Prochlorococcus marinus XMU1408: one gene and its partner. Each later gene encodes a partner of the first gene's protein in a complex. Links are inferred from orthologs where the notes say so. Each region holds a gene or a part of one and is shown in the gene's direction. Other genes may lie near its edges.

The links.
Region 2: the proteins of mrdA (region 1) and rodA are in contact, whole or in part, in a crystal structure (PDB 6PL5), measured with the Thermus thermophilus proteins. The link is inferred for Prochlorococcus marinus XMU1408 from one-to-one orthologs. Residues at the interface, in WP_223903432.1 of Thermus thermophilus: Arg4, Ile5, His6, Leu8, Ala9, Phe12, Ala15, Leu16, Leu19, Gly20, Arg22, Ala23, Trp24, Leu26, Gln27, Val28, Tyr31, Tyr34, Leu36, Leu43, Thr45, Asp47, Lys156, Gln157, Gly158, Ser160, Val184, Leu201, Glu202; in WP_223903423.1 of Thermus thermophilus: Phe161, Val165, Phe168, Val169, Leu172, Pro198, Tyr199, Glu202, Tyr211, Arg212, Asp213, Gln220, Val221, Gln223, Ser224, Ile226, Ala227, Ile228, Gly229, Ser230, Gly266, Phe267, Val270, Leu274, Tyr277, Gly278, Leu281, Phe285, Leu289, Arg297.

What each region holds. Positions count from the first base shown.
Region 1 is NZ_QJUE01000001.1:52,047-56,149, reverse strand. The notes cover bases 1-2,883. They hold mrdA (penicillin-binding protein 2), read left to right. Parts: upstream 1-477; coding sequence 478-2,289; downstream 2,290-2,883. Other genes in these bases: DNJ73_RS00230 (diflavin flavoprotein), read right to left, coding at 2,875-2,883; DNJ73_RS00235 (NADPH-dependent FMN reductase), read right to left, coding at 2,297-2,824; DNJ73_RS00245 (hypothetical protein), read left to right, coding at 84-452; DNJ73_RS00250 (hypothetical protein), read left to right, coding at 1-67. In the rest of the region: more of DNJ73_RS00230, read right to left, coding at 2,884-4,103. UniProt on the Escherichia coli protein: Catalyzes cross-linking of the peptidoglycan cell wall. Responsible for the determination of the rod shape of the cell. Is probably required for lateral peptidoglycan synthesis and maintenance of the correct diameter during lateral and centripetal growth.
Region 2 is NZ_QJUE01000006.1:46,285-49,793, reverse strand. Bases 104-2,888 are described here. They hold rodA (rod shape-determining protein RodA), read left to right. Parts: upstream 104-752; coding sequence 753-2,024; downstream 2,025-2,888. Other genes in these bases: DNJ73_RS08740 (sensor histidine kinase), read left to right, coding at 2,473-2,888; DNJ73_RS08750 (Mrp/NBP35 family ATP-binding protein), read left to right, coding at 104-743. Also shown: more of DNJ73_RS08750, read left to right, coding at 1-103; more of DNJ73_RS08740, read left to right, coding at 2,889-3,509. UniProt on the Escherichia coli protein: Peptidoglycan polymerase that is essential for cell wall elongation. Also required for the maintenance of the rod cell shape. Functions probably in conjunction with the penicillin-binding protein 2 (mrdA).

The sequences.
Region 1 (4,103 bases):
TATTGGCATTTCAAATAATAGTTGTACTCCTTACTTTCCAACGTCAGAAACAAGTATCCTGAAGTAGCTTTTGCAAGGCCATTATGGCTAAAGATCACTTAAGAGAGTTGCATTTATTTGCAATGGAGACTGCCTTGCCTTTTGGTATGGGTATGCTTAACAAAGCTAAAACTGGTGGATTGAAGACAATAGTCAATGTATTTAGATCAGATGATCCAATTTCAGAATTTCAGGTTCATGGAGAAAGTTCTGCGAAGACAGTAAGGGACAAAATTGATCAAATTATTCCTGGTCTAGGTCATCCAATTGTCTCAGTTGATGTGACTGTTGAAGAAACTCATCCTGATTGTGACATTAATGATCAAGATTCTTTAGTTTCAATTTTAAGAAGAATTGATAGTCAATTAGATGAATTAAGTGATCATCTTTCAATGACTCAAAAACATAGATGATAAAAAAATATTTTGAATTTTAGAAATGAAGAAAAAGGAAAAATTCTATTTAAGTTCTAAAAAGCATGTAGGTGCTTTTAATCAACCTCTAGTTTTCTTTTTGTTTATTTGTTTTGTTTTTTCAATAACTGGCTTTCGTCTTTTTTGGATACAAATAATTAATGGCTCTTACTATAAAAAACTTTCAGAAGAAAATAGAATTAAGCTAATTGCTAATCCACCAATAAGAGGAAGATTATTAGATCGTAATGGAAAGGTTCTAGCGGATAATAAATTATTTTATTCTTTATCAGTTCAACCTAGACTTATAACTAATAGTGAATGGATTGATTTAAGAAGGTCTTTATCTGATTTGTTAAATGTTTCTACTAAGAAATTAGAGATTGCTTTTAATAGAAATAATTTAGATACTCCGTATAAAAAAATATTATTAACTGATTTATCTGAGGAGCAAGTAGTTAGGTTTAAAGAACAAGAAAATAATTTATATGGTGCTCAGATAGATATTGATTTAATTAGAAATTATCCTTATAAGTCACTAGCAGCTCATGCTTTGGGTTATACCCAGTTGATAACTCAAAAAGAGTTTTCTAAACTTTCAGAACAAGGGTATAAATTATCTGATCGAATTGGAAGAAAAGGTATAGAAGCTGCTTTTGAATCTGAATTGAGAGGTAAATGGGGAGGCGAAATGCTGGAGATCGACGCAATAGGTACAGTTCAGCGTAGTTTAGGGTTGAAATTACCCAGAGCTGGAAAGGATATAAGGTTAACTCTTGATTTAGATCTGCAACGTACTGCAGAAAAAGTATTATCTGACAAAGTTGGTGGAGCAATAGTAGCGCTTGATCCACGTACAGGTGCAATTAGAGCAATTGCGAGTCAACCTACTTTTGACCTTAATTTTTTTTCTCAACCTTTTACAAGTTTTCAATATGACAGCTTATTTTTGTCAAAGAAGGATCCTCTTTTGAGTAGAGCATTTAATGCATACGATCCAGGGAGTACATGGAAGCCTGTAACTGCTATAGCAGGTATGGAAAGTGGTAAAGTTCCTGCCAGTAGAAAATTGAATACGGTTCCTTGTATTACATATGGTAGCCATTGTTTTCCAGAATATAATAGAAGAGGTTTTGGTTGGATTGGATATGAAGATGCACTTAGAGTATCTAGTAATACATTTTTTTATCAGGTTGGAGTCTGGGCTGGATCAAATGCTTTGTATGATGCTGCAATCAAACTTGGCTTCGATAATTACACAGGTATAGAAACTATTTTTGATGAGAATAAGGGTTTAGTTGGGAATAAGGAATGGGCTGCTGAAGGTCGTGGTTGGGGTAAACCTGGAGAAACCCCTTGGATTGTAGAGGATCTGGCTAGCGCCTCTATTGGTCAATCGGTTGTTCAAGTTACTCCATTACAATTGGCACGTGCATATGCAGTATTTGCCAATGGTGGCTATCTAATAACTCCTCATTTAGTTGATGCTAAAAAAAATTGGAGATCTGAAAAATATTTACAGAAGGTAGATATTAAAGATTCAACATTAGATACAATTCGTCGAGGTCTTCGAAAAGTAGTAACTAATGGTACTGGTATAGGAATAAATTTAGACACCTCTGTTCTTCCTCCTGTTGCCGGCAAAACAGGAACGGCTGAAGATAGTAGTGGAGGGGCTGATCATGCATGGTTTGCTGGCTTTGCACCTTATGATTCTGGAGAAATAGTTATTGTTGCTTTTGCTCAGAATACTCCTGGTGGCGGTTCAGTTCATGCTTTACCCATGGCAAGAAAAATATTAGAGACATGGTATGAGCAAAAATCTAATGATGAGTGAATTAGAACTAAAGATTAGAATGATTAAGTTTTAGTAATTGATTTAGAATTGCGTTGATTGACTTATCCTCAGCAATTTTTTGTTTATTCGTAGCTAATTGACGACCTAAGACTAAAGCTCCAAGATGGGTTAATTGAACTCTCATCGAAAGTAATAATTCCATACACCCTCCTCCGGAAAAACTTGCAATTGCAATTGGACGCTCGTTAAATAAACTGCGAAAATCTGTTCCTTGTACAGAAAGCCAAGCTATTGCATTTGTAAGAATTGGAGGAATTGAGCCGTTATATTCTGGCGCACAAATGACCCAGTGAGAGTGGCTCTCCATTTGAGTATTAATCGATTTAAGATTTTCTGGTGCTTTATCTTTTGAATTATGACGTGGATTAAATATAGGTAAATCATTTTTGGATTCCGTCAAATCAAGTAATTCACATGAGTAATTTAGTTCTTTGCATGCAACTAGAAATCTTTTGGCTAGTTTGAGATTTTCACCATTACTAGCAGCTATAACAAGAAGCTTTTTATTAGACATTGTGAATCAAAAGGGAAGAGTGAATGGATGATGTCGTTTTTGTAATGGATCTAGTAGTTCGCTCCGGTTTTTCGATGATGAACTGCTGTTACTCCATCTTTTTTAATGACTTTTCCATGTTTAATCTCAGCATATATCAGCCAATGATCCCCACACTCCATTCGTTGACTAACTGTACCCTCCAGCCAAGCTAAAGCTTCGTTTAATAAAGGCTGATTGCTTGGACTTAATTTAATTTCTAGATCGTTAAATCTATTATCTCCAGGTTTGAATGATTGGAGAAATTGTTTAAGGAGGCTTTGGTGATTGTTTTGCTCTAAAATGTTTAGAGCAAAGTTATCTCCTGTATGAAGTAAGTTTTCTACAGCTCTTTCTTTAGCGACTGCAATCGTAATACCAGGAGGAGAAAAGCTTGCTTGACTAACCCAACTTGCAACCATAGCTCCGCTAATAAGATTATCTTCATCTCCTTTTTGAGCAGTCAATATACATAGTGATCCGACGACTCTTCCGAGTGCATTAATTGTTGGATCACTTTTACTTGTATTTAAACCTACATTAGCCTTTCTTTGTTGCCGTAATTTTGCATTAATTAATTGCTTACCAAATTGAATACCTGTTTCTTCAAGTTTTTTAATCATTAAAGGATCAGGACTAAATTTGATTTTTATAGGTTCGAATCCAAATTTAAAGCCTCCATCTTTTAACTTTTTTTCAAGTAAATCAAGAGCTTCCCCACTCCATCCATAACTTCCAAATACTCCAGCCGGCTTTCCTCTATCTCCCTCAGCCAAAAGAGAGCCAAGTGCTGAAACAATCGGGGTAGGTGCATGTCCTCCTAACGTTGGCGATCCAATTAAATATCCATCTGCTTTACGAATTTCAGTGACTAAGTTATCTGATGCGGTGAATTCACAATTAATAATCTTAACTTTGACCCCTGTTTTACTAATTCCCCTAGCAATGGCATCAGCAATAGCAGCAGTATTTCCATATGCACTTGCAAACAATAGAGCAACTCTTAAGTTGCTGTATTTTTGGCTTTCTCCCCAGCTTTGGTAGTTGTTTAATAAACTCCTCCAACTACCGCTGATTGCAGGTCCATGTCCGGGTACTATCGTATCAATCTCGAAGTCTTCAAATTTTTCGATAATGCTATTGACTTGGGTAGACATTGGTGCCATTAGACAATCGAAGTAATGTCTTCTCTCTTCTTCCGTGCTACTGCTGTTTAATTCAGCCCATTTTTCTTCATAAACATGTGCACCGAACAATTTAT
Region 2 (3,509 bases), on another replicon or contig:
GTAAAGGCGGCGTAGGAAAAAGTACGATTGCGGTGAATTTAGCGTGTGCACTAAGTCAAAATGGGTTCAAGGTTGGCTTGCTTGATGCGGATATCTATGGTCCAAATACCCCCTATATGCTTGGTGTGAGTGAAATAACACCTGAAGTTAGTGGTTCTGGTTCTGATCAAAAGATTATTCCCATTGAAACCTGCGGAATCGGCATGGTTTCAATGGGATTATTAATTGATCAAGATCAGCCAGTTATTTGGCGTGGACCAATGCTGAATGGAATTATTAGGCAATTTTTATATCAAGCTTCTTGGGGAGAACGTGATTTTTTGATAGTAGACCTTCCTCCTGGAACTGGAGATGCTCAACTTTCATTGGCTCAGGCAGTGCCTATGGCAGGTGTGATCATAGTGACAACTCCACAAAATGTATCCCTTCAAGACTCAAGAAGGGGGTTGGCAATGTTTAAACAAATGAATATTCCTATCCTTGGGGTTATTGAAAATATGACTTATTTCATTCCTCCAGATCAGCCTCAAAAATCTTATGAGATTTTTGGTTCAGGTGGAGGTAAACAATTATCTAAAGAAAACAATGTCCCATTACTTGCTCAGATACCAATAGAAACAGACATCTATTCGGGTACAGGCAATGATCTTCCAGTCGTTCATACGTCTCGAGATTCAATAACAGCAAAGGTATTTTTAGAACTTGCTAGAACGGTTAGTAATTCACTATCTGTTAAATACTAACTTACAATTATGATTGACTTTGGCCGTAAAAAAATATCTGGGTTGAATCTAATTAGGAATAAAAAATTTTGGAAGAATGTAGATTATATAATTTGGATTGTACCTATTATTTTAGTACATTTATCATGTTTTTTAATTGCGAGTACTCAAAGAGTTATTGGAATTACAGATTGGTATCAACATGCAATTATGGCTTATATTGGTTTTTTAATTATTTATTTTATTGCTCAATTTCCTTTGGAAGGTTTAAGAAAATATATTTTCCCAATATACTTAATTACTCTTTTAATACTTCTATATGTAAATTTTAGTGGTACTTCTGCCCTTGGTGCTCAGAGATGGCTCAGTTTTGCTGGTTTCAATATTCAACCATCGGAGGTTGCAAAAATAACTTTAATACTGGTCTTAGCTTCGATTTTAGATCGACGGCGGTTTGCTGATTTATCTCATTTAACGAAACCTTTATTAGTTTCTTTTTTACCTTGGATTTTGGTTTTTTTACAGCCTGATCTTGGAACATCTCTTGTTTTTGGAGCAATACTACTTGGAATGTTGTATTGGTCAGGAATGCCATATGAATGGGCATTTATTATTTTGGCTACTTTGGTGACAGGTTTACTTGCATGCTTGTACAAAATAGGTCTGATTATTTGGATACCAATAATTGGTTTTTTAGCGTATAAATCTCTACCCAAAAAAAAATTATTAACATTACTTGTAATCTTATTTCATTCTTGTATAGCAAAAATTACTCCTTGGTTTTGGTTAAATGTATTGAAGGATTATCAAAGAGATAGATTAATTATTTTTGTTGATCCCACTCAAGATCCATTAGGTGGTGGTTACCATATGCTCCAAAGCAAAATTGGTATTGGATCAGGAGGCTTGATTGGCTCAGGTCTAATGCAAGGACAATTGACAAAACTAAAATTTATACCAGAGCAACATACTGATTTTATTTTTAGTGCTCTTGGAGAAGAAACTGGTTTTTTAGGTTCTTTGTTGGTTATATTTTTATTCTTTATTTTAATTTTTCGATTAATAAGAATATCTATTGAAGCTCGAACAAACTTTGAGTCTTTAATTGTGATTGGAATAGCTTCAATGTTTATTTTTCAGATTATGGTGAATATATTTATGACAATTGGTCTTGGTCCTGTCACAGGAATTCCATTACCTTTTATGAGCTATGGAAGGACTGCTTTATTAGTTAATTTTATAAGTTTAGGTTTTTGTTTATCTGTCTCTAGAAGAGGTCAATCTATAAGAAAAAATCTCTGATCAAAAGCTTTAATTGATGTGTAGCTTAAAAAAAATTTTAAATGATTAGGAATAGAGGTTTCAGTTTTGATTGGATTTATTATCGGGAAGAATGAGTGATTAGTTTTATCCTTCATGTAAAGGAAAGAAATCCTCACTATCTGAATAAACCAATATTTTCACTAAATTAGTTATCTTGTTATGTAAAAGTATTTGCTTTAGAAGGTTTAATTACCTTTTTAACTATTGGATATATAGACCAGTTAGGTCCCATTATCCTATTTTGTTCAATAAGTCTTTCATTTGCTTCTTTGCACAGATTGATTGAGAGGATCTCAATTCAATTTAAGCAAAATAGTCAGATAAAAATTCTTCCAGAAAATTCAACTCTGCTTTCTATGCTTTTTCATCCTTCAAAATCTATTCAATCAAACGGATTTAAAGGATTGTATAAAGTCAGGAGGTTTGTGTGAGCTCGTCTCTAGTAACAATTCAAGATTTACAAAAAAGGATGGCTCAAGGCGTCCTTAACACTTCATGCAGTGAATCTGCAGTGCGAAGAATGTGGTGGGCAGCGTTGGATACTCTGCAGTCAGATATTTTGATGCCTATGAATCTGACTAGAGGTTTGTGGCTGTCTTCTCCATTACCGGCTCTTTATGAACCAAAATTATTGAAGAAATTTCAAGGATGGGTTTGGGCACCAAAGGATTTGTTTAATCTTGCAAATCCTTCTGTGGGGATATTGCCTCCCAGTCAATCAGTTTCGATGGATATTCATAGTGATTCCTCAAACTATGAGCGATTGACTCTTCTTGAGGAAGATGGGAATGATCCTTTGCTAATAGTTATTACTCCTGAAATTCAGATTGCACTTGCTTTAGAAGGTGAATGTCATGAGCGCAAATTATTGATGCGCAGTGATCCTGAAACTTTGAGTGATCTTTTAACATTGCTTGATAATAGATTGAATACAGAAAATATTGAACAGGCTAATAATCTTAGAAACGCTCTTGAAGAGATGGGTCAGTTAAAAACAAATGATGATCTATCCAAAGTCTTTTGGCCTTTATTATCTCAACGTTTGGCAGATATTGCACCAAGTTTAAATATCCAGACTTTGCCAGACAACATAATTAATGATGATGATAAATCAAGTTCAAAAAGTAATGAAATCACCTTGCTTGAAGCTTTGACACATGAAATTAGAACTCCTTTGGCGACAATCAGAACTTTGATAAGATCTCTTATGAGAAAGCAAGATTTACCTAAAGTTGTTGCAAATCGTTTGAAGCAAATAGATATTGAATGTACAGAACAAATTGATCGATTTGGTTTGATTTTTAATGCAGTTGAGTTGGAGAGAAGCAAGCCAGAACAAACTAATTTAGCTCTAACTGATTTAGGTAAAATGATCACAATGCTTTCTCCCGTTTGGAGTAATCAGCTAGAGCGAAAAGGGTTAAAACTTATTCTTGACATCACTTCAGATTTGCCAAAAGTTTT